Regions from separate parts of the Bradyrhizobium sp. 2TAF36 genome, predicted to be linked through region 2. Evidence: predicted binding sites of a transcription regulator. Region 2 holds the regulator's gene; each other region holds the start of a gene.
What was found. The regulator PhoB, encoded in region 2, activates phosphate uptake and scavenging genes when phosphate is short. The targets are predictions, from matches to a motif close to TGTCATNNANCTGTCAT.
Positions count from the first base shown of each region.

Region 1: a site for PhoB is predicted at 4,781-4,797, ahead of AB4Z51_RS28375 (glycerophosphodiester phosphodiesterase family protein). Genes of this name have one in related genera too.
Region 3: a site for PhoB is predicted at 5,026-5,042, ahead of AB4Z51_RS12415 (inorganic phosphate transporter). Genes of this name have one in related genera too.
Region 4: a site for PhoB is predicted at 4,691-4,707, ahead of AB4Z51_RS05040 (YdcH family protein). Genes of this name have one in related genera too.

Region 1 is NZ_JBFRFR010000054.1:3,484-11,609, forward strand. Features, by position in the region: gene AB4Z51_RS28355 (nucleoside deaminase) at 1-296, opposite strand, end outside; gene AB4Z51_RS28360 (DUF5076 domain-containing protein) at 299-601, opposite strand; gene AB4Z51_RS28365 (pyruvate dehydrogenase complex E1 component subunit beta) at 605-2,005, opposite strand; gene pdhA (pyruvate dehydrogenase (acetyl-transferring) E1 component subunit alpha) at 2,035-3,057, opposite strand; gene AB4Z51_RS28375 (glycerophosphodiester phosphodiesterase family protein) at 3,312-4,664, opposite strand; gene adh (aldehyde dehydrogenase) at 4,886-6,403, opposite strand; gene AB4Z51_RS28385 (GAF domain-containing protein) at 6,560-7,519, opposite strand; gene AB4Z51_RS28390 (FtsB family cell division protein) at 7,736-8,053, opposite strand.
Region 2 is NZ_JBFRFR010000011.1:47,959-56,084, forward strand. Features, by position in the region: gene AB4Z51_RS08375 (GcrA family cell cycle regulator) at 10-522, shown strand; gene phoB (phosphate regulon transcriptional regulator PhoB) at 759-1,466, opposite strand; gene phoU (phosphate signaling complex protein PhoU) at 1,482-2,198, opposite strand; gene pstB (phosphate ABC transporter ATP-binding protein PstB) at 2,210-3,031, opposite strand; gene pstA (phosphate ABC transporter permease PstA) at 3,028-3,873, opposite strand; gene pstC (phosphate ABC transporter permease subunit PstC) at 3,875-4,864, opposite strand; gene pstS (phosphate ABC transporter substrate-binding protein PstS) at 5,009-6,022, opposite strand; gene AB4Z51_RS08410 (ATP-binding protein) at 6,167-7,465, opposite strand; gene AB4Z51_RS08415 (UPF0104 family protein) at 7,499-8,126, opposite strand, start outside.
Region 3 is NZ_JBFRFR010000018.1:17,279-25,404, reverse strand. Features, by position in the region: gene AB4Z51_RS12430 (alpha/beta fold hydrolase) at 1-255, opposite strand, end outside; gene AB4Z51_RS12425 (GMC family oxidoreductase) at 268-1,887, opposite strand; gene AB4Z51_RS12420 (M20 aminoacylase family protein) at 2,099-3,271, shown strand; gene AB4Z51_RS12415 (inorganic phosphate transporter) at 3,348-4,976, opposite strand; gene AB4Z51_RS12410 (UdgX family uracil-DNA binding protein) at 5,085-6,527, opposite strand; gene AB4Z51_RS12405 (putative DNA modification/repair radical SAM protein) at 6,527-7,762, opposite strand; gene AB4Z51_RS12400 (ImuA family protein) at 7,926-8,126, shown strand, end outside.
Region 4 is NZ_JBFRFR010000007.1:15,148-21,237, forward strand. Features, by position in the region: gene AB4Z51_RS05025 (glycerol-3-phosphate dehydrogenase) at 1-160, opposite strand, end outside; gene AB4Z51_RS05030 (sensor domain-containing protein) at 297-2,975, opposite strand; gene AB4Z51_RS05035 (NAD(P)/FAD-dependent oxidoreductase) at 3,178-4,281, shown strand; gene AB4Z51_RS05040 (YdcH family protein) at 4,423-4,605, opposite strand; gene AB4Z51_RS05045 (YdcH family protein) at 4,935-5,141, shown strand; gene AB4Z51_RS05050 (hypothetical protein) at 5,269-5,487, shown strand; gene AB4Z51_RS05055 (hypothetical protein) at 5,509-5,760, shown strand; gene AB4Z51_RS05060 (GGDEF domain-containing protein) at 5,823-6,090, opposite strand, start outside.

The sequences.
Region 1 (8,126 bases), on a different contig from region 2:
ATCACCACCAGCTTCACCTTGAACAGAGCGAGTGCGCCGGCGCACATCGAGCATGGCGACAGTGTGGTGTACATGACGGTGTCGTGGAACGAGATCACGCCGGCCTCGCGCAGGCAGCTCATCTCGCCGTGGAGGATGACGTTCTTTTCCTGCACACGGTTGTTGTGGCCGCGGGCGATGATCTCGTTGCCGCGCGTCAGCACGGCGCCGATCGGCAGGCCGCCCTGCGCGATCGAGGCCTCCGCCTCGCGGATCGCCTCCAGCATGAAATCGAAATGATGGGCTTCGATCGCCACGATCAGTGCCCCTTCCCGCGCGGTGTCGTCGTGCCCGTATCGGTTGGCCGTTCAATCTCCGCCTGGAACATCTCGAGGATCCGGCTCAGCGCATCCTCCTCGGTGTATTCGCTCTCGCGCGCATAGGCGCGCGCCGCGTGACGGGCGAGATCGACGAGCAGGAGGCCCCACATATCGGGCTCCTCGAAGGCGCGCTGGAACGCCATCGACAGCCCGCCGTCCAGCACGAATACGCGCAGGATCTCGACCGCATCGTCGCGGGCGAGGACGTCGGGTGGCAATGGCTGCTCCTTCGGGCCCGCCATGGTTTACCTGTAGCAGACGGCTTTGGCGGCCTCGACCACTTCGGCTGCCGACGGCAGCGCGAGCTTCTCCAGGTTCGCGGCATAGGGCATCGGGACGTCCTTGCCGGAGACGCGCGCAACCGGCGCATCGAGATAGTCGAAGGCGTTCTCCATGATGCGCGCGGCGATCTCGGCGCCGACGCCGCTCTGCGCCCAGCCCTCTTCCACCGTGACCGCACGACCGGTCTTCTTGACCGAGTTGACGATGGTCTCGGTATCCATCGGCCGCAGCGTGCGCAGGTCGATCACCTCGGCCTCGATACCGTCCTTGGAGAGCTCGTCGGCGGCTTTCAGCGCATAGGTCATGCCGTTCGACCAGGAGATGATGGTGACATGGCTGCCCGAACGCACGATGCGGGCCTTGCCGATCGGGATCACGAAGTCATCGAGCTTCGGCACTTCGCCGGTATGGCCGTAGAGCACCTCGTTCTCGAGGAAGATCACCGGATTGGGATCGCGGATCGCGGCCTTGAGCAGGCCCTTGTAGTCCGCTGCGGAGAACGGCGCGACCACCTTGAGACCCGGGACGTTGGAATACCAGGACGAGTAGTCCTGGCTGTGCTGGGCGGCGACGCGCGCGGCGGCGCCGTTCGGGCCGCGGAACACGATCGAGCAGCCCATCTGACCGCCGGACATGTAGAGCGTCTTGGCCGCTGAGTTGATGATCTGGTCGATCGCCTGCATGGCGAAGTTGAAGGTCATGAACTCGACGATCGGCTTCAGCCCGGTCATGGCAGCGCCGACGCCGATGCCGGCAAAGCCGTGCTCGGTGATCGGCGTGTCGATGACGCGCTTGGCGCCAAATTCCTGCAACAGGCCCTGGGTCACCTTGTAGGCGCCCTGATATTCAGCGACTTCCTCGCCCATCACGAAGACGTCGGCGTCGCGGCGCATTTCTTCGGCCATGGCATCGCGCAACGCCTCGCGGATAGTCTGCGTCACCATCGCGGTGCCGGCGGGCACTTCCGGATCGGGCTCGGCAACGACCTGAGGGGCAGCCGCAGCCTTCGGCGCCGAGATCATCGGCTTGCCTTCGCCGACCGGCGAGCGGGATTCGGCGACTTCCTGCGCGACGCTCGGCGCGGGCGCGGCCGGCGCCTTGGCGAGATCGGCGGCCGTCTCGCCATCGGCGAGGATGGTCGCGATCGGCGTGTTGACGGCAACGTCGGCGGTGCCCTCGGGGATCAGGATCTTGCCGAGCGTACCTTCATCGGTCGCCTCGACCTCCATGGTCGCCTTGTCGGTCTCGATCTCGGCGATGACGTCGCCGGACTTGATCGTCTCGCCCTCTTTCTTCAGCCACTTGGCAAGGTTGCCCTTCTCCATCGTGGGCGACAACGCGGGCATCAGCACTTGAATTGGCATATCGACTCCAAAAGAAAGCTTGCGCGCGTTCAGCGATAAATGTCGGTCCAGAGCTCGGCGGCATCCGGCTCGGGATCATGCTGGGCGAAGTCGGCGGACGCATTGACGATGTCGCGGACCTCGGCGTCGATCGCCTTGAGATCGGCCTCGCTCACCTTGGCCGCGAGCAGGCGGTTGCGCACCTGCTCGATCGGGTCCTGGTCGTGGCGGACTTTTTCGACCTCTTCGCGCGTTCTGTACTTTGCGGGGTCGGACATCGAGTGGCCGCGATAGCGGTAGGTCTGCATCTCCAGGATGAAGGGGCCCTTGCCGGCACGGCACCAGGCCGCCGCCTCCTCGCCCGCGGCCTTCACGGCGCGGACGTCCATGCCGTCGACCTGCATCCCGGGGATGTTGAAGGACGCACCGCGCTTGGAGAAATCCTGCTGCGCCGAAGCGCGCGACACCGAGGTGCCCATGGCGTAGCGGTTGTTCTCGATGACGTAGATCACCGGCAGCTTCCAGAGCTCCGCCATGTTGAAGCTCTCATAGACCTGGCCCTGGTTGGCCGCGCCGTCGCCGAAATAGGTGACGCTGACATTGTCGTTACCACGATAGTGGTTGGCGAAGGCCAGACCCGTGCCGAGCGAGACCTGGGCGCCGACGATGCCGTGGCCGCCGTAGAAGTGCTTCTCCTTGCTGAACATGTGCATGGAGCCGCCCTTGCCCTTGGAATAGCCACCGCGCCGGCCGGTGAGCTCGGCCATGACGCCGTTGGCCTCCATGCCGGTGGCAAGCATATGACCGTGATCGCGATAGCCGGTGATGACCTGATCGCCCTGCTTCAGGGCCATCTGCATGCCGACCACCACGGCTTCCTGGCCGATATAGAGGTGGCAGAAGCCGCCGATCGCGCCCATGCCGTAGAGCTGGCCGGCCTTTTCCTCGAACCGCCGGATCAGGAGCATGTCGCGGAGCGCTTTGAGCTCCTGCTCTCTGGTGAATTCCGGGGGCGAACCGCCGTCGGTCTTGTCCTGTGGAGTGCTTGCGGCGGCTTTCTTGGGTGCGGCCATGGGAATTCCGGGTCAGAGAAAACTTCAGCCCTCTCTAACCCAAGTCAAACGCCCTTGGAAAGGACCGCGGCGGCATGGCGCGACTTTCATTATGCCGCACTGCAACGTGGCCGAAACTTTGCAAAACCTTTGCCGCCGATCGGGCAACTTTAGCTCACCGGTCAGCGAAGGGAACGTGGGCAGCCAACGCAGAGAAATCGGACGCGCCGTTTTGTATCCGAAATCCCACGCGCGTCCGATTCGCCGTGCCAGCCTTACCAGCCCAACTCGCGCAAATACGCCGCACGGGCGGCAACGCCGGTGTGCGTGAAGTCGCTGAAGACCCCATCGACGCCGAGCCGGTAGAATTTGAGATATTCAAGGCTCGGGTCGCCGCGATAGTCGGCGGCAAGATATTTCTTCTCGTTCCGAAACGTGAAGACATGCACGAAAAGACCGAGCTTGTGCGCGTCCGCGACAAGGCTGGTCGCGTCCTGGGTCGAAGCCTCCGGCGTCGATCCCTTGTAGGGCGTGCCGTCGGCATTTGCGTCCTTCCACGGCGCGATCTTGAGCGGAACGATATAGGCCTTCCACGGGCCGATGCCGTCGGCGTAGGTCTTGATCTCGGCAAGCCCCTCGGCCGTCAGCATCGCATCGTACAGGCGCGCATCGCCTGCAACCGTCCAGTCGAACGGGCGCGAATTCGTGATGTTGTTGAGGAGAACCTTGCCGGTTTTGAAGTCGATTCCGTTGCCGTCGACGAGTTGGACCTGCCGCGTCTGGAGGCCGTGGCTGCGCATATATTTCAGGCTGCCGGGTTCGAAGCTCTGGACCAGGATGGGAGCGTCCTTGGTGTTGAGGCCGTTATCCCTGATGATCTTGATCAGGGCATCCTCGAGCGGACGGCTGCCGGCCGCGCCGCAGCCATTGGCGATCGCCTGGGCATTGTTCCAGGTCGGGTTCTTGGTTTCGGGATAGACGAGGATGGACCGCCCGGTCTCCTTGCTCTTGACCTTGGCGATGTCGATGACGTCCTGGAAGCTGATGATCGGGAGCTTGCCGTTGAAGACTTTCGGCCGCTCGTTGGCCGCGTCATAGGTGGTGCCGCCGATCCATTGCTTCAGCTCGGCCATGGTGAAATCGCTGATCGACCAGTCGTTGGTATGATCCTCGCCGTCGACGATCAGCGACTTCAGCACCGATTTGGGATCGGCCGGATCGCTCAGATCCGTCAGGTAGTCGGCAGGCACGCCGGTGGCCGACGGGGCCTTGACGCGCACACCGGGCACGGTTCGCTTGCGGGCGGCGACGGCCGCATTGGTCTTCGCCACCTCGGCAATGTTGGTGTTGTCGCTCAGCCAGGGGTTATGACGCACGACCAGAACGCAATCCTTGGTCAGGTGCAAATCCTCTTCGAGCGCATCGGTCCCGAGCGCCGCGGCGAGGTCGTACGACGCCTCGGTCTCTTCAGGTACCAGGCCCGGCAGGCCGCGATGTCCAAGGACCAGTGGCGCCTTTCCATCGACGGTCAGGAAGGGCTTGGCGCCAGCTGGCGCCGCGCCGGACTGTGCAAAGGCCATCGACAGCGGCAGCACCGCCGCGCCGAACAGCATCGCTGCGACACCCATTGTCCGTCCTGAACGACTGTTCCGCATCACCAAGCCTCCGTCTTTGCCCGGCATCGCTTCGAATGCCGCGGGCGCCGAACCGGATACGGTCGGCTCTGTCGTCTTGTCTCAAGACTCTGACAGACGGATGACGACGGAGAGGGCAGCGCAAGATTGCGCCGCCCTCTCCTGCCCGATCAGATCTTGCCCCATCAGATCTTGCCCAATCAGATCTTGCCCGATCAGAAGAAGCCAAGCTTCTTCGGGCTGTAGCTGACCAGCAGATTCTTGGTCTGCTGGTAGTGATCGAGCATCATCTTGTGGGTCTCGCGACCGACGCCCGACTGCTTGTAGCCGCCGAACGCGGCATGCGCAGGATACGCATGGTAGCAGTTGGTCCAGACCCGTCCGGCCTGGATGGCCCGGCCGAAGCGGTAGCAGCGGTTGGCATCGCGACTCCAGACGCCGGCTCCCAGGCCATAGAGCGTGTCGTTGGCGATCGCGAGCGCTTCGTCATCGGTCTTGAAGGTCGTGACCGAGACGACGGGACCAAAGATCTCCTCCTGGAAGATTCGCATCTTGTTGTGGCCCTCGAACACCGTCGGCTGGACGTAGAAGCCGCCGGAAAGATCGCCGCCGAGCTCGGCACGACCGCCGCCGGCCAGCACCTTGGCGCCCTCCTGCTTGCCGATGTCGATATAGGAGAGGATCTTGGCGAGCTTTTCGCTAGATGCCTGCGCGCCGATCATGGTGTCGGCCGCACGCGGGTCGCCCTGCTTGATCGCGGCGACGCGCTTCAGCGCCCGCTCCATGAAGCGGTCATAGATATCGGCGTGGACCAGCGCCCGGCTCGGACAGGTGCAGACCTCGCCCTGGTTCAGCGCGAACATCACAAAGCCTTCGATCGCCTTGTCGAAGAAGTCGTCGTCCTCGGCGGTGACGTCGTTGAAGAAGATGTTCGGCGACTTGCCGCCGAGCTCCAGCGTGACCGGGATCAGGTTCTGGCTGGCATATTGCATGATCAGCCGGCCCGTGGAGGTCTCGCCGGTGAAGGCGATTTTCGCGATCCGCGGGCTGGAGGCGAGCGGCTTGCCGGCCTCGAGGCCAAAGCCGTTGACGATGTTGAGGACACCGGGCGGCAGGAGATCGCCGATGATCTCGGCCCAGACCATGATCGAGGCCGGCGTCTGCTCGGCCGGCTTGAGCACGACGCAATTGCCGGCGGCAAGCGCCGGCGCGAGCTTCCAGCATGCCATCAGCAGCGGGAAGTTCCAGGGGATGATCTGGCCGACCACGCCGAGCGGTTCGTGGAAATGATAGGCGATGGTGTCGTGGTCGATCTCGCCGATCGAGCCTTCCTGTGCGCGCACCACGCCGGCGAAATAGCGAAAATGATCGATCGCGAGTGGCAGGTCGGCAGCGCGGGTCTCGCGGATCGGCTTACCGTTGTCCCAGGTCTCCGCAACCGCAAGGCGCTCCAGATTCTCTTCCATCCGGTCGGCGATCCGGTTCAGGATCGCGGCGCGCTCGGCGACGCTGGTGCGTCCCCAGGCGGCCTTGGCGGCGTGCGCCGCATCGAGGGCGGCCTCGACATCCTGCGCATCGGAACGCGCGATCTTGCAGACGATCTGGCCGTTCACCGGCGAGGCGTTGTCAAAGTACTTGCCGGAGATTGGCGCGACGAATTTGCCGCCGATGAAATTGTCATAGCGTTCGGCGAACGGAACCTGGGTGACGCCGAGGAATTCCACCTTGTTCATTGATCACTCCCGATGTTTGCTGTTTGCGCAATTCGTCGCGTGTTCACGACTTGCGCCAACGATGTCGCGGGAGCGTTTTCCTGTCAGCCCGGGCGTCAGCGATGGCCGGGGTAACCTGTCGCAGTTCTGCGACAGTCGTGGGCAAGGCAAGGGCCCTCAGTGCTTCAGCTCGAACCGCTTGAGCTTCCTGTGCAGCGTGGCACGGCTGATGCCGAGGGCCTTGGCGGCGGCCGAAACATTGCCGTCCGCGCGCAGCAGCGCCCGCTGCAACACCGCGCGCTGGCCGCCGGCAAGATGGTCATGCGCGGGTTCGCCGCCGAGGAGGTTAGCCGCGGGCACCGGCTGCAAGGGACGGCCGGGCGCAATCCCGAGTCCCACCCGCGCGGACCGGGTCGCGCCGATCACGAGATCATCTGCATCGACCGCGACGAGGCCGCCGGCCTGGCCGTCCGCGCCTTGCGTCAGCACAATGCGGGCATGGGCGAAGGCGCGGCGAAACAGATCGGCCTCGATGCGCCTCGCCGCCTCACCTGCCGCGAGCGCGATCAGATTGGAAAACGTATCGGTCCGGTCGGCGCGGCAGGAGGAGACGTCGAGCACGCCCGCAAACGCCGCCTCGTGGTCGTAGATCGGAACGGCGGTGCAGCTCAGAAGCGTGTTGCGGGTGAAGAAATGCTGGTCGCGGTCGATCGTCAGCGGGCGCTGCTCGACGACGCAGGTGCCGATGCCGTTGGTGCCTTCATGATCCTCGCTCCAGAGCGCGCCGGTCCACAGGCCCCAGGATTGGAACGTCGCATCGTCCACCGCTGTGCCGCGGCGGTCGACCGGCACGCCCGCGCCGTCGGCGAGCAGCACGCAGCAGCCGCTCGCGCCGACCGCCTGATAGAGCCGGTCCATCGCGCCTTGCGCGGCGGCGAGCAGCGGCGCGACGCGCTCGCGCGCCTGCCGCAACTCGACATCGCTCAGCCGCATCGGCGCGCTACGACCGGCGGGATCGAGATGATGCAATCGGGACGAACGGCGCCATGAGGCCACCAGCGCGGAGCGCGCGGCCTGGCCTGACGCAATGGCGGCCTCGACGCGGGCCGCGTGATGCCGGGACATTGGCCCATTCATCACTGTTTCCTCCGGGTGGCAGTCTAGGCTGCGCCGGCATGGCCCGGTTGATCTGCGTCAACTCAGGCAGACGGCGGCAGAAGCCATGGGGCCGTTGCTGCGTTGCCGTCAAGGCGGCAGCCCGGTTCCAAGCCTAAGACTTTCGGTAGAATTGCTACACGATTGTCGGATTTCGGCAGCGGCTTTCGATGCCGGTTTCGAATGCAGCGGCAAACGCTACTTCGCCGGGATCATCCGAACGAGATCGTGTGGATTGACATAGTCGAGCTGATAGCGCGCCCGCTCGTCCAGCATGTCAGGATCGATCCGCGACGTCCGCAGCAGCGACACCCGCTGCTCGCTCTTCGCGCGCTCGCGCTTGAGCTGGGCCAGCTCGCTCGTCAGCGCGATGATCTCCTGGTCGAGTTCCTGACGGGCGTTGAGGCCGTATTTGCCGGTGTAGGCGTTGACGCCGAAATAGCCGACGATAGCGGCCGCCATCGCATAGAGGGCAAGGCCGGTCAGGATCGATTTCAGGCGCGCGCGGGAGACCATCTTGGGAAGATGCGGCAGGTTGGTTAAGGGAGTGCTAATCGCTTCCCCCTTCGCGTTCCAGTCCCTACCCCCA
Region 2 (8,126 bases):
AAGGGTGCAATGACCGTTTTGACCTGGTCGGATGATCGCGTCGAGCAGCTGAAAAAGCTCTGGGAGGCCGGACTTTCGGCCAGCCAGATCGCCGCTGAACTCGGCAATGTGACCCGCAATGCCGTAATCGGCAAAGTGCACCGGCTCGGCCTGTCGGGCCGCGCCAAGAGCCCTTCATCGGCAGCGCCGCGGCCGCGCAAGGCGCGCCCCGCCCAGCACATGATGCGGGTGACCCGCCCGATCGCACGCGGCAACACCGCGCTGGCGCAGGCCTTCGAAGTCGAGGTCGAGGCCGAACCGGTCACCTACGACAACGTCGTGCCGATGAGCCAGCGGCTGTCGCTGCTGGAGCTGAACGAGGCGACCTGCCACTGGCCGGTCGGCGATCCCTCGAGCCCGGATTTCTTCTTCTGCGGCGGCAAGGCGCTCTCCGGCCTGCCCTACTGCGCCCAGCACTCGCGCGTGGCGTATCAGCCCGCGGCCGATCGCCGGCGCGCGCCGGTGAAGCCGGGTCCGCGCTGAGGTCGTTCTGAGCTCGGAAAGGAGCCGTCACACGATGGCGGCTCAACAAATCCGATGTCGTCCCGGACAAGCGCGCCTCAAGCGCGCGCAGATCCGGGACCCTTAACCACCGCAAGATGTGGCTACGGGGACTCGGAGTTACCTTTTCACACAATAACCACTCGCTGTGGGTGTCCCGGACCTGCGCTTACGCTTGTCCGGGACGACACCGAGGGTGCGGCCGCAGCTCACCAAGCTTACGCCTGCTCCGCCTTCGCAAAGCGATCGTCCAGTGCGTAGCCCGCACCGCGGACGGTGCGGATCGGGTCCTGCTCGCGGCCGAGATTGAGCAGCTTGCGCAGGCGGCCGATATGGACGTCGACAGTGCGCTCGTCGATGTAGATGTCACGGCCCCAGACACTGTCGAGCAGCTGCTCGCGCGAGAATACGCGGCCGGGATGCTCCAGGAAGAACTCCAGCAGGCGATATTCGGTCGGGCCGAGATCGATCGGCCGGCCCGAACGCGCCACGCGACGCTTGTCGCGGTCAAGCTCGATGTCGCCATAGGCGAGCACCGTGGCGAGCCGCTCGGGGCTGGCGCGCCTGAGCAGGCCCTTCACGCGTGCCAGCAGCTCCGGCACCGAGAACGGCTTGACGATGTAGTCGTCGGCGCCGGTCGCAAGGCCCCGCACCCGCTCGCTCTCCTCGCCGCGCGCGGTGAGCATGATGATCGGGAGCTGCTTGGTCTCGGGCCGGGTGCGCAGCCGCCGGCACAGCTCGATGCCGGAGAGGCCCGGCAACATCCAGTCGAGCACGATCAAATCGGGGATGTGCTCCTTGAGGCGGGTGTCGGCGTCGTCGCCGCGCATCACCGTCTCGACGTCATAGCCGTCGCCTTCGAGGTTGTAGCGGAGAAGCTCGGTGAGAGCTTCCTCGTCCTCAACCACCATAATGCGTGCGCCCATGGTGTTCGTCGCTCCTTAAGTGTTCGGGACCGTCGTGGCGAAGGTCGTCATGTCGCCCTTCGGCCGCTTGTCGGTGATCGCCTGGCCCTCGATCATGTAGAACACGGTCTCGGCGATGTTGGTGGCGTGGTCACCGATGCGCTCGATGTTCTTGGCGCAGAACATCAGATGGATGCAGAACGAGATGTTGCGCGGATCCTCCATCATGTAGGTGAGGAGCTCGCGGAACAGCGAGGTGCAGATGGCGTCGACTTCCTCGTCGCCCTTCCACACCGCCATCGCCGCCGGCAGATCGTGCGCGGCATAGGCGTCCAGCACCGACTTGACCTGTTGCTGCACGAGGTCGGTCATGTGCTCCAGACCGCGGAACAGCTTGAGCGGATGGAAATCCGTCTCCAGCGCCGCGACGCGCTTGCCCATGTTCTTGGCGAGGTCGCCGATCCGCTCGAGATCGGTCGCGACGCGCATGGCGCCGACGATCTCGCGCAGATCCACCGCCATCGGCTGGCGGCGCGCGATGGTGAGAACGGCGCGCTCCTCGATCTTCTTCTGGAGCGCGTCGAGCTCGGCGTCGATGGTCACGACGCGCTGGCCGAGCGCGACGTCGCGGCGGATCAGCGCGTCGACGGAATCGACGATCATGCGCTCGGCGATGCCGCCCATCTCGGCGACCAGGCGCGTGAGCTCCTGGAGGTCGGTGTCGAAGGCCTTTGCGGTATGTTCAGAACCCATGTTCCGTCTCCTCAGCCGAACCGGCCGGTGATGTAATCCTGCGTGCGCCGGTCGGTCGGCGACGTGAAGATCTTGCTGGTGTCGTCGAACTCGATCAGCTCGCCGAGATACATGAAGGCGGTCTTGTCGGAGACGCGCGCCGCCTGCTGCATGTTGTGGGTGACGATCGCGATCGTGTAGTTCTCGGACAGCTCCTGGATCAGCTCCTCGACCTTGGCGGTCGAGATCGGGTCGAGCGCCGAGCAGGGCTCGTCGAACAAGATCACCTCGGGCCGCACCGCGACCGTGCGGGCGATGCAGAGGCGCTGCTGCTGGCCGCCGGAGAGCGACAGGCCGGAGGCGTTGAGCTTGTCCTTGACCTCGTTCCACAGCGCGCCGCCGCGCAGCGCCTTCTCGACGCGGTCGTCCATCTCGGACTTCGAGATCTTCTCGTAAAGGCGGATGCCGAAGGCGATGTTCTCGTAGATCGTCATCGGGAACGGCGTCGGCTTCTGGAACACCATGCCGACGCGGGCGCGCAGCAGATTGAGGTCCAGCTTGGGGTCGAGGACGTTGGTCTGGTCGAGCATGAGCTGACCGGTGACGCGCTGGCCCGGATAGAGGTCGTACATCCGATTGAAGATGCGCAGCAGGGTCGACTTGCCGCAGCCCGACGGGCCGATGAACGCCGTGACGCGGTTGGTGCCGAGCGCCAGATTGATGTTCTTCAGCGCGTGGTGCTCGCCGTAGTAGAAATTGAGGTTGCGCACCGTCACCTTGGCCGGAGCTTCGGGCAGCACCGGCGCCTGGGGCAAACCACCGGCCGCGCTCATCGATACGGAAAGATCACTCATTTTGCGGTCCTCTCGGCGCTCAGAATGCGCGCGCCAATATTCAGGGCAAGAACGGTCAGGGTGATGAGCAGCGCGCCGCTCCAGGCGAGCTGCTTCCAGTAGGCGTAGGGGCTCTGCACGAAATTGTTGATGGTGACCGGCAGGTTCGCCATCGTCTTGTTCAGACCCAGGCTGAAGAACTGGTTCGACAGCGCGGTGAAGAGCAGCGGCGCGGTCTCGCCGGCGACGCGGGCGGTGGCCAGCATCACGCCGGTGATGAGGCCCGAGCGCGCCGCGCGATAGGCGATGCGCTTGATCACCAGCGAGCGCGGCACGCCGAGCGCCGAGGCCGCCTCACGCAGTGCGTTCGGCACCAGCAGCAGCATGTCCTCGGTCGTGCGCAGCACCACCGGGATGACGATCACCGCAAGCGCGAGGCAGCCGGCAATCGCCGAGAAGCCGCGCATCGGCACCACCACCGCACCATAGATGAACAGGCCGATGATGATCGAGGGCGCCGACAGCAGGATGTCGTTGATGAAGCGGATCACCGAGGTCAGGCGGTCGTTGCGGCCGTACTCGGCGAGATAGGTGCCGGCGAACAGACCGAGCGGCGCGCCGATGCCGACGCCGAGCACGGTCATGATGATCGAACCCACGATGGCGTTGCGCAGGCCGCCCTCGGTCGAGCCCGGAGGCGGCGTGTCCGCAACGAAGAGCTCCAGGTTCAGGCCGGCAATGCCGTTGTAGAGCAGCGTCATCAGGATCAGCGCGAGCCATGTGACGCCGAAGGCAGCGGCAGCCAGGCAGAGCACACGGATGACGATGTCCATGCGGCGGCGGCGTGCGTAGATCGGGTTCATGTTACTTCCCCGCCTTCTTTTCAAGACGCATCAGCATCAACCGTGCAGCCGCGAGCACGAAGAATGTCAGCACGAACAGCAGCAGGCCGAGCAGGATCAGGCCCGACTGGTGCAGGCCGTCGCTCTCGGCGAACTCCGATGCGATCGCCGCCGAGATCGTGGTGCCCGGGGCGAAGATCGACGACGAGATGCGGAACGAGTTGCCGATGATGAAGGTCACCGCCATGGTCTCGCCGAGCGCGCGGCCGAGCGCCAGCATGACACCGCCGATGACGCCTACGCGGGTGTAGGGGATCACCACGCTGCGCACGACTTCCCAGGTGGTGCAGCCGACGCCGTAGGCGGCTTCCTTGAGCACCGGCGGCACCGTCTTGAACACGTCGACCGAGATCGAGGTGATGAAGGGCAGCACCATGATGGCGAGGATCAGCGCCGCGTTGAACAGGCTGAGATAGGACGGCGGGCCTGCGAAGATCGCGCCCAGCACGGGGACGCCGTCGAAGATCTTGATCATGAAGGGCTGGAACGTGTTGGCCAGGAACGGGCCGAGCACGAAGAAGCCCCACATGCCGTAGATGATCGAGGGAATGCCGGCGAGCAGCTCGATCGCCATGCCGATCGGGCGGCGCGCCCATTGCGGGCAGAGCTCGGTCAGAAAGATCGCAATGCCGAGACCGACCGGAATGGCGATCGCCATCGCGATGAAGGAGGTGATGAGCGTGCCGTAGATCGGGCCGAGCGCGCCGAGCACGGGCGGATCTGCCGACGGCGCCCAGCGCTGCGTCCACAGGAAGGCGAAGCCGTATTCCTTCATCGCCGGGAACGCGCCGACGATCAGCGAGATGATGATGCCACCGAGGATGAGGAGCACCGAGATCGCGGACAGCCGCGTGATCCAGTAGAAGGTGAGGTCGCCGAGCTTGAAGGCGCCCAAGGCCTTGGCGCGGTCATACGGTCCGGCGTCGTCGATTACATCGCTCTGAACGGCCATCTCTGCCACGCCGATCCCCTGTGCCCGTTTGATATACGCTTGTTGTCGGTCTTGTTGTTGGTCTTGCGCTCCGGATGCGGCGCGAGGCCGATCCGGAGCGGAGGTCTTGTGAGATCCCGGCGCCCAGTCCGGGACACAGAGCGCTTAGCTCTTGATCTCGGCAGCCCAGGTCTTCTCGATCAGCTGGACGACCGGGTCCGGCATCGGGATGTAGTCGAGCTCTTCAGCCGCCTTGCCGCCGCTCTTGAAGGCCCAGCGGAAGAACTTGATGGCTTCCTGCGAGGCTGCCTTGTCGGTGGCATCCTTGTGCATGAGGATGAAGGTCGCCGCCGTGATCGGCCAGGACTTGTCGCCGGGCTGGTCGGTCAGGATGACGTAGTAGCCGGGAGCCTTGGCCCAGTCGGCGTTGGAAGCCGCGGCCTGGAAGGCTTCGACCGTCGGCTGCACCGGCTTGCCGGCCTTGTTGACGAGACCGGTGTAGGTCAGCTTGTTCTGCTTGGCATAGGCGTACTCGACGTAGCCGATCGAGTTCTTGGTCTGGCTGATGTTGCCCGACACGCCTTCGTTGCCCTTGGCGCCGACGCCGACCGGCCACTCGACCGCCGTGCCCTCGCCGACCTTGCTCTTCCAGTCCGCGCTGGCCTTGGCGAGATAGTTGGTGAAGTTGAAGGTGGTGCCCGAACCATCCGAGCGGCGGACCACGGTGATCGCGTCCGACGGCAGCTTCACGTTCGGATTGAGCTTCTTGATCGCGGCGTCGTCCCACTTGGTGATCTTGCCGAGATAGATGCTGGCCAGGGTCTCGCCGTCGAACACCAGCTCGCCGGGCTTCAAGCCCTCGATGTTCACGACCGGAACGATGGCGCCCATCACCATCGGCCACTGGACGAGGCCGTCCTTTTCGAGCTGCTCGGCCTTGAGCGGCGCGTCGCTGGCGCCGAAGGTCACGGTCTTGGCCTGGATCTGCTTGATGCCGCCGCCGGAGCCGATCGACTGGTAGTTCAGACCGTTGCCGGTCTCCTTCTTGTAGGCGTCAGCCCACTTGGAATAGATCGGGAACGGGAACGTCGCACCGGCACCCGTGATATCGGCGGCAAACGCCGCCGTCGCCGATGCGGCGACCAAGCCGGCAGCGACGATAGTTTTGATGAAATTCATGGTGGTCTCCATACAGGGGAGCGAAGCGCCATCCGCGCCCGATCGCGCTCCCCGTGCCGCCCCTTTAGGAGCGGTCGGCTGTGCTTTTACGAAGGTTTCGTGACAGCTGGATGACACGGCCAAGCGATTGAAATCGCTTGAATATCAGGTTGGAGCCGCGGTCTTCGCCTGGGGAAAACAGGCCGTGAAAACGGCGCCCTGCTTGGGCACGCTCTCGATCAAAAGCCGGCCGCGATGGCGGTTAAGAATATGTTTCACCAGCGATAATCCGAGCCCCGTCCCGCCCTGCGAGCGGCTGTCACCGACGTCGACCCGGTAGAACCGCTCGGTCAGTCGCGGCAGGTGCTCGGGCGCGATGCCGGGTCCGAAATCACGGACCATGACCCGGATTTCCTGAGTTCCATCAGTGGCTGCCGCGGCGGCCAGCGACACGATGACACGTCCGCCCGACGCCCCGTATTTGAGCGCGTTCTCGATCAGGTTCTCGAACAGGCGAAGCAATTCCTCGCGGTCGCCCGCAATCATCACCGGAGTCTCAGGCAGATGGGTTTCGACCTCGACCTGGCGCTCCCGCGCCAGCGGCTCGAGCCCGTCGGCAACCTGGAAGATGATCGGCAGCAGGTCGACCAGGGTGTCGGGCCGCACATGGGCCGACAGCTCGACCCGCGACAGCGAGAGCAGATCGTCGATCAGGCGCGCCATCCGGGTCGCCTGGTTGTGCATGATGCCGAGGAACCGCTCGCGTGCCTTGGGATCGTCCTTGGCCTGGCCCTGAAGCGTGTCGATGAAACCCGACAGCGCGGCGAGCGGCGTGCGCAGCTCGTGGCTGGCATTGGCGACGAAGTCTGCGCGCATCTCCTCGACCCGGCGCAGCGGCGTCTGGTCGTGGAAGGTCATCAGCATGCATTTGTCGGCGCCGCCGAAGGAGGTCGGCACCGGCACCGGCGTGATGGTCAGCTCCATCCAGCGGTCGACCGGGACATGGTCGAGATAGGTCGTGCGCCGCGGCTCGGTGGTCGCAATCGACTCCCGCAGCGCCGTGATGATCTCCGGCGAGCGCAGCGCGAACTGGGCGAGCTCGTTCTTGCGCAGCGCCGGCGCCAGCTGGGCGGCGGCGGCATTGAGATGGATGACACGCCCGGCGCGGTCGAGCAGCACCGCCGGATCCGGCATGCCGGCGACGACCGCGGCCACTGCCGCGCTCTCGACCGGGTTGACGCGGCGGGTGTCGTCGCGCGAAGCGGCATTGTCGTGCAGCCGCCAGGGGATCAGCGCCGCGGCCGCGATGCAGAGGAACACCGTCGCCGCCCGCATCACCGACAATTCGCCGAGCGAGACCACCACCGACAGCGCCAGCGCTGCGGCGATCAGGATGACGGTCGAGTGCCGCAGCCGGTCAGACCAGGGCTGCGCGGAGGGAGAAGATGGTGCGTCGATCGCCATCGGGGCGGGCTTCTCCTAAAGGGGATGCGCCGGTCAGGCGCCGGTGTCGCTGCGCTCTCTCACATAGGCGGCTTCACGCGCCGGGCCGGGGTCGAGCTTGAGCGCCGCCTGCTGCAAGCGCTTCGATCGAGCGCCGATTATAACCTCGCGAAACGTCAGCAAGATTACAGATATGACGAAGGGGGAGAGATAATAGAGGACGCGGAACAGGAGCATGCCACCCAGCAGTTCCTCGCGATCCATCTGCCAGAGGCCGACCAGCATGGCGGCATCGAACACGCCGAGCCCTCCCGGCGAGTGGCTGGCGAAACCGAGCAAGGTCGCCGAGACGAAGATCACCGCCACGACGACGAAGCCGAGATTGGGCTCGTCCGGGACCAGCACGTACATCGCGAGCGCACAGAAGCCGAGATCGATGATGCCGATGGCGATCTGGAGCAGCGTCAGCGGGCCGCCCGGCAGCACCACGGTCCAGGGCCCGCGGCCGACCACCCGCGGCTGGGTCCAGACCCAGACCACATAGGCGATCAGCCCCACGATGATCATCATCGCCAGCATCCGGTTCAGCCAGGGCGGAAGCTGGTCGATCGCGGCAGCGGCTTCCGGATGGTAGGAGATGCCGAGGCCGAGCACCGCGGCATTGCCGAGCCAGAAGGTCAGG
Region 3 (8,126 bases), on a different contig from region 2:
GATCACCTGGCAGACATCCTCGGCATAATCAAGGAAATGATAGGCATCGGGCTTGTGGCTCGCGCCGTGGCCGCGGCGGTCGAGCGCGTAAACGGTGCAGGTCGATGCAAGCTCGCGCGCGACCTCGTCCCAGACGTCGGCGACGAAACCGGTGCCGTGCACGAGCAGCGCGGGCGGCCTCCCGCTCTCGCCCCATTGCAGCATCGCGATCTGCGCGTCAGTGGGGCCAATGGAGAAGCGATGTGGATTGATCATGGGGACGGGACGCTACTTCGCGTCCTCCAAAATCATCGTCGCGCCCTTCTCGGCGATCATCGCTGTCGGCGTATTGGTATTGCCTGACGTTATCGTCGGCATGATCGACGCGTCGATAATGCGCAGGCCGCTCAGGCCGTAGAAACGCAGCCGCTCGTCCACCACCGCCATCGGATCATTCGCCGCGCCCATCTTTGCGGTGCCGACGGGATGGAAGATGGTGGTGCCGATGTCGCCGGCGGCCTTGGCGAGCGAGGCATCGTCGTCGCCGACGGTGGGACCGGGCAGATATTCGCTCGGGCGATATTTCGCGAGCGCCTTCTGCCGCATCAGTCGCCGCGTGGTCCGGATGGCGTCGGCGCCGACCTGGCGGTCGTCGTCGGTCGACAGATAGTTCGGCGCGATGATCGGCTTCTCGTCCAAGCTCGCCGAGCGCAGCCGCACCGTGCCGCGCGAGGTCGGCTGCAGATTGCAGGCGCTCACGGTGATCGCGGGGAAGCAGTGCAGGGGATCGCCGAACTTGTCGAGCGACAGCGGCTGCACGTGGAACTGGATGTTGGCGCGGGCGCGCGTCGCGTCGGAGCGGGTGAAGATGCCGAGCTGCGACGGCGCCATGGTCAGCGGTCCGCGGCGGCGGAAGGCGTAGTCGAGCCCCATCAGGCCACGGCGGAACAGATTGTAGTAGGTCTCGTTCAGCGTGCGCACACCCTCGACCTTGTAGATCGCGCGCTGCTGGAGATGGTCCTGAAGGTTGCGGCCGACGCCGGGCTTGTCCATCACGATGTCGATGCCGAGCGGCGACAGCCAGTCGGCGGGACCGATGCCGGAGCGATGCAGCACCTGCACTGAGCCGATGGAGCCTGCCGAGAGGATCACCTCGCGCTTCGCGCGCGCCTCGATGACCTCGCCATTCTGGATGAAGCGTACGCCGACGGCGCGGCCCTGCTCGATGATGAGACGATCGACCAGCACGTTCTTCTCGAGCCGCAGATTTTGGCGGTTCAGTGCGGGCTTGAGGAAGCCGCGCGCGGACGACCAGCGCCGACCGCGCTTCTGGTTGACGTGGAAATAGCTGGTGCCTTCGTTGTCGCCGGTGTTGAAATCCGGAATGCGCTTGATGCCCATCTCCTCGGCGGCGTCGCCCACGGCGTCGAGAACGGCCCATGACAGCCGCGGCGCCTCGATGCGCCAGCCGCCGCCGGCGCCGTGATGCTCGCTCGCGCCGAGGAAGTGATCTTCGAGTTTCTTGAACAGCGGCAGCACGTCGTCATAACCCCAGCCGGTCATGCCGAGCTGGCGCCAGTGGTCGTAATCAGCGGCCTGTCCGCGCATCGAGATCATGGCGTTGATCGCCGAAGAGCCGCCGATCACCTTGCCGCGGGGATAGGCCAGCGAGCGGCCATTGAGACCGGGCTCGGCCTCGGTCTTGAACATCCAGTCCGAACGCGGATTGCCGATCGCGAAGAGATAGCCGACCGGAATGTGGAACCAGATCCAGTTGTCGTCGCCGCCGGCTTCGAGAATGAGGACGCGATTCCCTGATACGGCCGAGAGGCGGTTGGCGATGATGCAGCCGGCCGTGCCGGCCCCGACGACAATGTAGTCAAACTCACCTTCGAGCCGCCTCGGCATTCTGCTTCCACCCAAACATGCGTCATGCCCAGGCTCGTCCCGGGCATCCACGCGCTTTCCGTCCTAATAGTCAGACGTGGATGGCCAAGACAAGCTGGTGACAGGCCCGGCCATGACGAGAGCACAGGGGACCCTCGATCCACGGGAGTTAGGTGGACTGGTGCTTGCATGGTAGACAGTCCTGTATTCCCAACAAGGCTTGAGACCCTCCATGCCCATCGTGAACCGAGTCGCCGACCTCCAACCCGATATTCAGGCATGGCGCCGGGACATCCACCAGCATCCGGAGCTGCTGTACGACGTTCACCGCACCGCAGCATTCGTTGCGGACCGGCTGCGCGAGTTCGGCTGCGACGAGGTCGTGACCGGCCTCGGGCAGACCGGCGTGGTCGGCGTGATCAAGGGCAGCAAGCCGGCCGGCGATGGGCTCAAGGTGATCGGCATGCGTGCCGACATGGACGCGCTGCCCGTCGACGAGCAGACCAACCTGCCTTACGCCTCCAAGACTCCGGGCAAGATGCACGCCTGTGGCCATGACGGCCACACCGCGATGCTGCTCGGTGCGGCCCGCTACCTTGCCGAGACCCGCAACTTCGCCGGCGATGCTGTCGTAATCTTCCAGCCTGCCGAGGAAGGCGGCGCCGGCGGCGCGGCCATGGTCAAGGACGGCCTGATGGAGCGTTTCGGCATCGAGCAGGTCTACGGCATGCACAACGGCCCGGGCATTCCGATCGGCTCGTTCGCAATCCGGCCGGGCCCGATCATGGCGGCGACCGACGAGGTCGACATCATGATCGAGGGCCTCGGCGGCCACGCCGCGCGTCCGCACAAATGCGTCGATTCCGTGCTGGTCGGCGCGCAGGTGATCACCGCGCTGCAGTCAATCGTCGCCCGCAGCGTCGATCCCCTGGAATCGGCCGTGATCTCGATCTGCGAATTTCACGCCGGCAACGCCCGCAACGTCATTCCGCAGACCGCAACGCTGAGGGGCACCATCCGCACGTTGTCGCCGGAGGTGCGCAAGCTGGTCGAGAAGCGCGTGCACGAGGTGGTGGCGGGCGTGGCGCAGATCACCGGCGCCAAGATCGACCTGCACTACAAGCGCAACTACCCTGTCGTGAACAACCACGCTGCGGAGACCGAGGTGGCGCGGCGCATCGCCAGGAACGTTGCCGGCGAGGCCAATGTGCACGAGATGCCGCCGCTGATGGGCGGCGAGGATTTCGCCTACATGCTGGAAGCGCGGCCCGGCGCGTTCATCTTCTGCGGCAACGGCGACAGCGCCGGCCTGCATCACCCAGCCTACAATTTCAACGACGAGGCGATCGTGTTCGGCACGTCCTATTGGGTCAAGCTGGTCGAGGAATCGCTCGCGGCGTCTTAACGCCGCCCCCCGAACCACAAACGAAAAGGGCCCGTGCATCGCACGGGCCCTTTGTCTTTGAGGCGCGTGATCGGCTTCAGAAGATCCGCGAGAAGATCACATACAGCGTGGCCGACAGCGCGATCGCGCAGGGCAGCGTCAGCACCCAGGCCATCAGCAGGTTGCGGATGGTCGCCATCTGCAGGCCCGAGCCGTTCGCGGCCATGGTGCCGGCGACACCCGACGACAGCACGTGGGTGGTCGAGACCGGCAGGCCGAACACGTCGGCGGCGCCGATCGTGGCGGCGGCGACCAGCTCGGCGGAGGCGCCCTGTGCGTAGGTGAGATGGGTCTTGCCGATCTTCTCACCGACGGTGACGACGATGCGCTTCCAGCCGACCATGGTGCCGAGGCCGAGCACGATGGCGACGGCGACCTTCACCCAGGTCGGGATGAACTTCGTGGCGCTATCGAGGCCGCCCTTGTAGGCGTTCAAGGTCGCGACCTCTTCCTTGTTGAGGTCGTTTTCCTTGTCCTTCATCAGGAAGCGGATCGCTTCCGAGGTCAGGTACATGTCGTTACGGGTGTTGCCGACCACTTCCGCCGGTACCTTGTTGAGCGAGCCGTACTTCGCGACCTGGTCGCCGACATCCTTCACCAGCACCGACAGCGAGGGGTAGGTGCCTTCGCTGATGTGGTGCGAGGTGATGTACTGCGTCACCGCAGGACGAGGATCGCCGATGATCGAGTGACCGGCGCCCTTGGCCGCGATCACCTTGGAGGCGGCCTCCGAGACCTTCTGGAACTGGGCGACCTGGCTCTCCGGCAGCGCGCGGTTGAGCGCGTAAGCGGTCGGCACGGTGCCGATCAGGATCAGCATGATCAGGCCCATGCCCTTCTGGCCGTCGTTCGAGCCGTGGGCGAAGCTGACGCCGGTGCAGGTTGCGATCAGCAGGCCGCGGATCCAGAGCGGCGGCGCCTTGTTGCCTTCGGGCGCGGCATAGAGCGCAGGGTTGCGCACGATGAACTTGAGCAGCAGCAGCAGCACGGCGGCGCAGATGAAACCGAACAGCGGCGACAGCAGCAGCGCGTAGCCGATCTCGGTGGCCTTGCTCCAGTCGACGCCCGAGGTGCCGTCGCGGCCGCGCATGACGGCATTGGCGATGCCGACGCCGATGATCGAGCCGATCAGCGTGTGCGAGGAGGAGGCGGGCAGGCCGAAATACCAGGTACCGAGGTTCCAGATGATCGCGGCGATCAAGAGTGCGAACACCATGGCGAAGCCGGCGCTGGAGCCGACCTGGAGGATCAGCTCGACCGGCAGCAGCGAGACGATGCCGAACGCGACCGCGCCGGAGGACAGCAGCACGCCGAGGAAGTTGAAGAAGCCCGACCACATCACCGCGAATTCAGCCGGCAGCGAATGGGTGTAGATCACGGTCGCCACCGCGTTGGCGGTGTCGTGGAAGCCGTTGACGAATTCGAAGCCGAGCGCGATCAGCAGCGCGACGAACAAGAGGATGTAGGGCAGGAAGGTCGTCACCTTCGTGCCGGTCGCGTTGACGTCGACATAGATGCTGTAGGCAACGAACAGCAGGCCTGCGGCAAGGATGCCGAAGAACAGGATCATCGTGAGCGGGTTAAAACCCTTGTCGAGATTTGGCCTGGAAGCCGGCTGGACGGGCGTCGGATCGCCTACCGCACGGTCGAATGCAACGTCTGTCATTTTTGGACGCCCCTTAACTAATTTGAAGGGGCTATTGTCCGCGATGGATTTGAAGGCTGGATGACAACTGCGTCCTAAAGTCGCTTTCCCACCAGTATTCGCCAGTATTTAGGCGGCGCGTGGGGCTTTCTTCTGCAAACTGGCGGCAATCTTCAGGTCTTCGACAAAGCGCTGATATTCCAGCACTTTGGCTTCCGGATCAGGCAGCCGCAACAGATAGGACGGGTGCACCGTCACCAGTGCCTTGCGTCCCTCGGGCATATCTATGAGCCGGCCACGGGTCTTGCCGATCGGGGTGATCTTGCCGAACACGCTCTGCGCGGCGGTGGCGCCCATTGCCACGATGAGCTCGGGCTGGATTGCCGAAACTTCCCGCTCGTACCATTGCCGGCACGCCCGGATCTCCGGCGTCGCCGGCTTCTGGTGCAGACGGATCTTTCCGCGCGGCACGAATTTGAAGTGCTTGACCGCGTTGGTGACGTAGACCTTGTTGCGGTCGACGCCGGCTTCCTGAAGCGCACGGTCGAGCATCTGGCCGGCCGGGCCGATGAAGGGGTGGCCGGCGAGGTCTTCCTTGTCGCCGGGCTGCTCGCCGACCAGCATGATGGTCGCGTCTTTCGGGCCCTCGCCGAACACGGTCTGCGTCGCGTCCTTGTAGAGCGGGCAGGCGCGGCAGTGCGCGGCCTCCTCGCGGAGCGCTTCGAGATCGTCGGCAGCCAGCTTGCGTGGCATCGGAGCCTCCGGCCGCTTCTGGGGCTTGTGCGGATCGGTTGCGGCATTGGCGATCATGGCGCCGGTCATGCGCTCGGCGTCCTCGATCAAGGGCTTAATGATCGACGCCTCGGGCAGGTTCCTCCAGTATTTCTTCGGCATCTCCGTCTGCATCGCCTTCACCTTCAGCCGCGCCGGGTTGAAGATGCTGGCGTAGTAGCGCCGCCAGGTTTCCTCGAGCCGGTCTTCGCCGGGTGCTTCGCTCTTGCTCACGCCCGACGTGAACGAGAGCGCGTGGCCATCCCAATGCGCACACAGATCGGGTGTCAGGATCGACCATGGCATGTCGGCGAAGCGCTTGGCAAAGAACGGCGCGGCAAGCTCGACGATGTAATGCTCCGGCTCGAACCAGGCGACGTAATGCGCCGCGCGCTCGCGGCCGATCTCGCGGAAGCGCACGAAGGCATGCATCTTGTGCTCGTCGCGATGGACTGCTCTTGCCATGGCGGTGACTTGCGCGACATCAGGATTGGTCGCGACCTCGATGAGATCGTGATTGTCCTTCAATCGCCAGAGCAGGCGATAGAGGATCGCAAAGCGCTCGCCGTCGCGATGCAGGATCGCGGCCTTGGCGAGATCGACGAATTTTGCCGAGACGTTAAAGGTGCTGTCGTTCACCTCAAATATCGGAGACGGGGAGGGCGGTGCAAACAGCTCGGCTTCGCCGCCTTGTACGGTCCAGGTGACATCGGTTGGCTGCACATGATGCAGCACGAGGCTACGCGCGGCTTTGCGCCAGCCGTCGAAATCGGTTTCGGTGTCGAGGGTGATGTACTGCATCAGAAGCCAAACCCCAATTGTGTTGCCTTCGGCTTGAACCGTTCGATCAGCCGCGCCTCGTCGAGGCGATGCGGCGCGGGCCGGTGATCGCTGAGGACGATGAATGGCAGCGCCTTGTTGCGGGGCACATGCAGCCGCGCGAGATCGGAGAGGCGGATCGTGGTGGCGCGCCGCGTCGCGATGATGCGTTCGACCGCCTTGGTGCCGAAGCCCGGCACGCGCAACAGCTCCTCGCGGCTGGCGCGGTTGACGTCGAGCGGGAAGCGGTCGCGATGGCGCAGCGCCCAGGCGAGCTTCGGATCGATGTCGAGCGGCAGCATCGCGCTGTCGTCAACGATCTCCGCAACGTCGAAACCGTAGAACCGCATCAGCCAGTCGGCCTGGTAAAGCCGGTGCTCGCGCAGCAGCGGCGGCTGTACCAGAGGCAAAGCGCGGCTGGCATCGGGGATCGGGCTGAAGGCGGAGTAATAGACGCGCCGCAGCCGGTAGGAGCCATAGAGATTGGAGCTGGTGTGCAGGATGGTGTGATCAGAGGCCGCGTCGGCGCCGACGATCATCTGTGTGCTCTGTCCGGCGGGCGCGAAGCGCTGCGGCCTGGCCTTCGTCTTTGTGCTGCGGTTTTCCTCGGCCTCGTCGAGCTTCAGCCGCAGCCGGCCCATGGTGCGGCGGATCGCGCGCACATCCTTTTCCGGTGCGTATTGCTGCAGGCTCGTCTCCTCAGGCATCTCGATGTTGATGGAGAGGCGATCTGCATATTTGCCGGCTTCCGCGATCAGCGCGTCGTCGGCCTCGGGAATGGTCTTGAGATGGATGTAGCCGCGGAAGTGATGCTCCTCGCGCAGTTTGCGCGCGACGCTGACCACCTGCTCCATGGTGTAGTCGGGGCTGCGGATGATGCCGGAGGAGAGAAACAGGCCCTCGATGTAATTGCGCCGGTAGAAGTCGAGCGTGAGCTTGACCACTTCGTCGATGGTGAAGCGGGCACGCGGCACGTTGGAGGAGGCGCGGTTGACGCAATAAAGGCAGTCGTAATTGCAGGCGTTGGTCAGGAGCACTTTGAGCAGCGAGATGCAGCGTCCGTCCGGCGCGTAGGAATGGCAGATGCCCATGCCCGGCGCGGTCGAGCCCATGCCCTTGCCATCGCTGGAATCCCGCTTCTCGGTGCCGCTGGAGGCGCACGACGCGTCGTATTTGGCGGCATCAGCCAGAATCTCCAGCTTGCGTTGTACGTCCATCGTGGAATCCCTTTGATTCAGCTTACGAATCCGGATGAGCACCAATTCGATTGACTCCCCGGCCGCTGTTAGCTTTATATTAGAACATATCATGAACAAATGAGCCAGCCGTAGGTTCTTATTTTTGAGAACCTCGGCAATCACCTCTGAAGGAGCGGCGTATATGAGCGGCGCACGGATGAACGCGCTTGCGACCTTGCGCGGCCAGATCGAGCGCATCGAGACGGCGGAGGTCGTGCATCAGCACGATCGCGTCGCGCTCGGCCACGACGAGGTCGACAGCGCGCTGAAGGGCGGGCTCGCGCGCGCGGTGATCCACGAGGTGTTTTGCGAGGGCCGGCAGGGAACCGCCGCGACGGGTTTT
Region 4 (6,090 bases), on a different contig from region 2:
ACAGATCGCCATGGATCAGCCGTGGCGTCGCGGATGACGCCGCGCCGCCGAGATCGCCCTGCTCCAGCAGAATGACCCGCAGGCCGCGGCCGGCCGCATCGCGGGCGAGGCTGACACCGTTCAGGCCACCGCCGATGATCGCAAGGTCGTAATCCGCCATGAAGCCGTCGAATGGGAGCTAGCGCCCGCCATCACTAGAGCCATTTCCATTCCGATGAAATCGGAACGAGGCTTTGGATTCTTGTTTTGACGCGTTTTCTTTGCGCGAACCGGTATCCGCTTGGCTCGATAACGCTCTAGCCGGTCTTCAGCGCAAGCTCCATGGTCTCGGCGCGGCCGACGAGGCCGGCATATTTGCCGATCGGCAGCGGCTTGCCGAGCAGGTAGCCCTGCACGCCGTCGCAGCCCTCCTTGGCAAGAAAGACGAGCTGATCGAGGGTCTCGACGCCCTCGGCGATGATCGACATTTCGAGGCCGTGGCCGAGATCGATCACGGCGCGGACGATAGCCGCCGATTGCGGGTTGCGGCCGAGATTCATGATGAAGGCGCGGTCGATCTTGATCTTGTCGAACGGGAACGCCTGGAGATAGCTCAGCGAAGAGTAACCGCTGCCGAAATCATCCATGGAGATGCGCACGCCGAGTGCCTTCAGCCGGCGCAGCAGGGCGAGGCCGCGGTCGAAATCCTCGATCAGCACCCCCTCGGTGATTTCCAGCTCGAGCCGGCCGGGTGCCAGGCCCGTCTCGATCAGGATTGAATGGACCAGCCCGACCACGTCGCCGTGCATGAACTGCGCCGGCGACAAATTGACCGCGACCTGGAGCGGCTTCGGCCAGGACGCCGCCTCGCGGCAGGCCTCGCGCAGGATCCACTCGCCCATCTCGACGATCAGGCCGCTCTCCTCCGCGATCGGGATGAACTCGGCCGGCGAGACCTGGCCGCGCACCGGATGCTGCCAGCGCGCCAGCGCTTCGAAGCCGATAATCTCGCTCTCGGCGACGCTGTGGCGCGCGATGCCCTGCGGCTGGAACGCGAGCGACAATTCGCCGTTCTTGATCGCTTTCGACAGGTCCTGGTGCAGCACGCGGCGGTCGCGGATCTGCTGGTCCATCTCCGGCTGGTAAAGGCCGATCGTGCCGCGCGACTTCTGCTTGGCGCGGAACAGCGCCGCGCCGGCATTGGCCAGCAGCGATGCGCCGTCGGCACCATTATGCGGGAAGATCGACATGCCGGTGGTGACGCCGGCGCGGACCGCCCGGCCGTCGATCTGAAATTCCTGGGCAACGGCCTCGCCGAGCTGCTGCGCCAGCGCAAGGCCCGCCTCCGGCTGCTTGCCGTCGATGATGAGGCCGAACTCGTCGCCGGACAGGCGCGCCACCACGCCGCCGCGCGCGGAATCCTGAAGCCGCTGGGCCACCTCGATCAAGAGCTTGTCGCCGAGCGCATGACCGAAGACGTCGTTGACCTCCTTGAGGCCGTCGAGGTCGAGGCAGAGCACGGCGAACTCCTCGCTGGTGCCTTCGCAGGCCTCGATCATCTGGGTCAGCGCCTGAAGGAAGGCGGCGCGGTTCGGCAAATCGGTCAGGCCGTCGTGATAGGCCATGTGCGCCATGCGCGACTCGGTCTGCCGGCGGTCGGTGACGTCTTCGTGGGTCTTGATCAGATATTGCGGCTCGCCGGCATCGCTGAGCACGGTCGCCCGCCGGGTCAGGAACAGCCGCAGGCCGTCCTTGGTGGAGATCGGGTGCTCCTCGGTAATCATCCCGCGCTTCTTGATCGCGGCCTCGTCGCGCGCGATGATCAGCTTGGCTTCCTTGGGATTGAAGATGTCGGAGGCGGTCAGGCCCGTGGCCTCTTCGCGCCGGCGGTTGAGGATCGTCTCCGCGCTGCGATTGGCGAGCAGGTAGCGGCCGTCCTTGACCTGCTCCACGATCAGCGCCACCGGAATGTTGTCGACCACAAGCTCCAGGAACTTCTTCGTGCTCTCCAGCTCCTGCGACAGCGAGCGACGGTCGGTGATATCCTCGAACACGAGCATCAGGAATTCGGGCTTGTTGCTCTCGTCGCGGACCACGATCCGGATCGAGGCAACCATGCGCCGTTCACCGGCGCGGTCGACCTCGAATTCATTGCGGAACTGGCCGTCCGGCGAATTCAGTGCCGCCTTGTCGGCCGCCTCGATGCTGGCCGTCGAGATGGGCGCGAACAGCTCCCGCGCATTCTTGCCGACGGCGTGGTCGCGCGAGAACCCCCAGAACCGTTCATAGGCGCTGTTGGCGAAGATGTAGCGACCGTCCTCGATGTTCTTCGCGGCGACGCAGGCCGGCACGTGGTCCAGCACGGTTTCCAGGAATTGCTTGGTGGAGGCGAGCTGCCGTGACAGCTTGCGCTGATCGCTGACGTCCAGATGCGTCGCGACCGAGCCGCCGTTCGGCAACACGAAATATTTCACCAGGATGGCGCGGCCATCAGGCAGTTCGGTGATCAGGCCGTTGGGGCTCGCCGCCTTCTCGTAGAACTCATCGTCGGAGACACCGCCGAGGACGTCGCGCTTGCGCCTGAGTTCGAGGATGTCGTAGCCGGTCATCCCGGTCCACAGATCCGAGCGCGCCAGGCCGTAGATCTCGAGATAGCGGTCGTTGCAGAACATGATGCGTCGTTGCGCATCCGTCATCACCACGCCCTGGTTGAGATTGTTCATGGCGGAGGAGACGAAGGCGTTGCGCCGCAGCTGCAAGCGCTTGGTGCGGCGCAGCGAGGAATGGATCCACAGCGCGATGGCGGCCAGGAACGCACAGACGACGATGCCGCCGATCAGCGCTTCCCAGACCAAATTGGGATCGAGCTTGCCTGGCGGCGCGAAGCTGTCCGAGAGCGCAAAGGCGCGCGCAGGCGCGACCGCGCTGCCCAGGCACACGACGGCCTGCACAGCAATCGGAAGCGTGCTGCCCACGTGCCAGTTCTTCTCAGCCATCAGCCACCCGCGCTTTCAACGTCGGATTGTCTGGCTTCACGGGTTTGGATCGGGTAAACGCCTGTACGCGCAACAGAAAAATGTGACGCCAAATACGGCAATTGCCCTGACATGATAAATGCTTCCTTAATGGAAAACGGCCCGGTGCCGTGGTTCTCAGGCCTGATGCCACCGTTGCTTTCAATGGATACACTGCACAACCATGGATAGGGTCGACTGCGTCGTCATCGGAGCCGGCGTGGTCGGGCTCGCGGTGGCTCGAAAGCTTGCCCAGGCCGGGCGCGAGGTGATCGTGCTCGAGGAAGCCGAGGCCATCGGCACCATCACCTCCTCGCGCAACAGCGAGGTGATCCATGCCGGGATCTATTACCGCGCCGGCAGCTGGATGGCGCGCATGTGCGTCAGCGGCAAGCATGAGCTGTACCGCTACTGCGGCGAGCGCGGCATCCCGCACAAGAACTGCGGCAAGCTGATCGTCGCGACCAGCGCCAAGGAGACCGAGAAGCTGCAATCGATCAAGGCGCATGCCGAGGCCAATGGCGTGCTCGACATGCAGCTGCTCACGGGCGAAGCCGCACGCGCGCTGGAGCCGGCGCTCGCCTGCGATGCCGCGCTGCTCTCGCCATCGACCGGCATCATCGACAGCCACGCCTACATGCTCTCGCTGCGCGGCGAGGCCGAGGCGGCCGGCGCGGCCTTTGCGTTTCACACCCCGCTGATCCGCGCCAAGGCAGCCGGCGATGTGATCGAGATCGAGGCCGGCGGCGAAGCGCCGATGACGCTGCAATGCGGCCTGCTCGTCAACGCCGCCGGGCTCTCGGCGACAACGGTCGCACGCCACATCGACGGCATGCCGATCGACCGGATTCCGCCGGCCTATCTCGCCAAGGGAAACTATTTCAGCTGCAACGCCAGGGCACCGTTCTCGCACCTGATCTATCCGGTGCCCGAGCCAGGCGGGCTCGGCGTGCATCTGACGCTGGACATGGCCGGGCAGGCACGCTTCGGCCCCGACGTCGAGTGGATCGAGACGATCAATTACGAGGTCGATCCATCACGCGCCGAGCGCTTCTATCCGGCGATCCGGAGATACTGGCCGACGCTGCCCGACGGCGCGCTGATGCCGAGCTATTCAGGCATTCGCCCGAAGATCGTGCCGCCGGCGGTGGCCACGCAGGATTTTCTGATGCAGGGCCCGCGCGATCACGGCGTCGAAGGCCTGATCAACCTGTTCGGCATCGAATCGCCGGGACTGACGTCATCGCTCGCGATCGCGGATCACGTCGCCGAGCTCGCAGGCATCTAGGGGATTTTCCATCGGAGCGGAAAGGCTCCAAGCGCCGCGCAAATAACTTTGCACGCTGCGCACCTTCATGCAGGGATGAGCGCAATAGCTCTCACCCCTGCATGAAAGGGTAAGTTCAACTCTACACTGTTACAGGGGTTACTAGTGGAGCGTGTCGCCGGTGTGCTTCAAACGCTCGATCTGGTCCTTGACCATCAACTTCCGTCGCTTCAACTCAACAATTTGCAGGTCGTCTGTTGAAAGGTGCACGAGAGCTTCGTGCAATTCGTTTTCAAGCGTTTTGTGCTTCCGTTCCAATTCAACCAGATGTGCCTGAATTGTCATTCGAAACCTCCTCGGTAGGGGGAAACCTTGGATTCGATCCGGACAAACAAGTGTACATCACCGATTCGTTCTGTCGATATGTATCCGTCGTCGCAGCGTCATTTTTGAAAATTCATATGTAACGAATCGTGAGTAAGGAACCACGCTGGAAAAATCCATGATATCAATGTGCTTGCGCAACGCCGCAACGAATCGTCGAAATATCTTGCGAGAGTTCGGTGAGCGGCGGCCCGAGATCGCTTGCGATCACGGCGCGCAAGGACGATAATTTCCACAGGGCATCCACAGCCTTGAATCTCACGCCCATCGGGTTTTCGGCCACCGCGAACATGACCAATGAAGACGAGCGTGAGCTCGAAGCCGAGCTCACCCGGTTGCAGCAAGAACACCGAGATCTCGACGCCGCGATCGATGCGATGCATCAATCGCCTGCCCCCGACCTGTTGCGGTTACAACGGTTGAAGAAGCGCAAGCTGTTGTTGCGCGACCGTATCGCGTTCATCGAAGACCAGATCACGCCGGACATCATCGCCTGAACCGCGAGGCCCTTTTCGTGGCAGCTCGCCGCATCCGAATCCGCTTGACTCGAAAAGAACAAAATAGGAACATTTGGGCATCCCACCGCCCCAAGAAACGCCCAGGAAACCTCCGAGGACAACGCAGATGTCGGCAACCGCCCTTCTCGACAACAGCCATTATGAACAGGCCTGCGACCAGGCGATCGCGATGTGCGACGGCAATCTGCGCAGCACCATCAAGGCGCTGATCATGGCCAACGAATATCTGGAAGCAGAGCTGGAAGAATTACAGGCGGCGATTTCAGCCGGCTGCATTCCCGAGACCGCACGCAGCAAGGTGCGGAGCAACAGCAGCGCCGCCTGAGTTCAACATCGGAGCAACGCCATGTCGGATGTGACCTACTACGTTGCAATGCCCTTCCTGATCGATGCCGACGGATCGCCTGTCGCGGGCGCCGCGGAGGAATGCCAGAGCTCGGCGGCCGCGTTGCGGCGCGCCGAGATCCTGGCGCACGGTGCCGGCCATATCGGCGCGGTTGCGTTCAGCCGCAGCGGCGATCCCATGACCGGCGAATTCGGCGACGCCACGCTGCTGCGCAAATTCGGCAACGTGCCGGAAGATCTGGCCACGCTGTAAGGGTTGTTGCTTGAGCATGATCTCCGCGCAACGCGGTCCGCGCTTGTCGCGAAGATCGTGCCCTAGTTGCTGACCAGCCTGATCAGCGGCTCGTGCCGCCGGTGCGCCTTGCGCACATACATGGCGGCATCAGCCTCCTCCAGCGCGCGGCCTGCATCGGACTGTGCCCCCAGCAGCGCGACACCTGCGGAGGCGCCCGCGGTCACGCGCTGACCGCGAAAGGCAAACGACAATTCGTCGATCGCCTGCTCGAAAGTCGCGGCCTTCGCCTTGGCGTCGGTCTCGCTGAGATTCCAGAGCAGCAGCGCGAACTCGTCGCCGCCAAGCCGG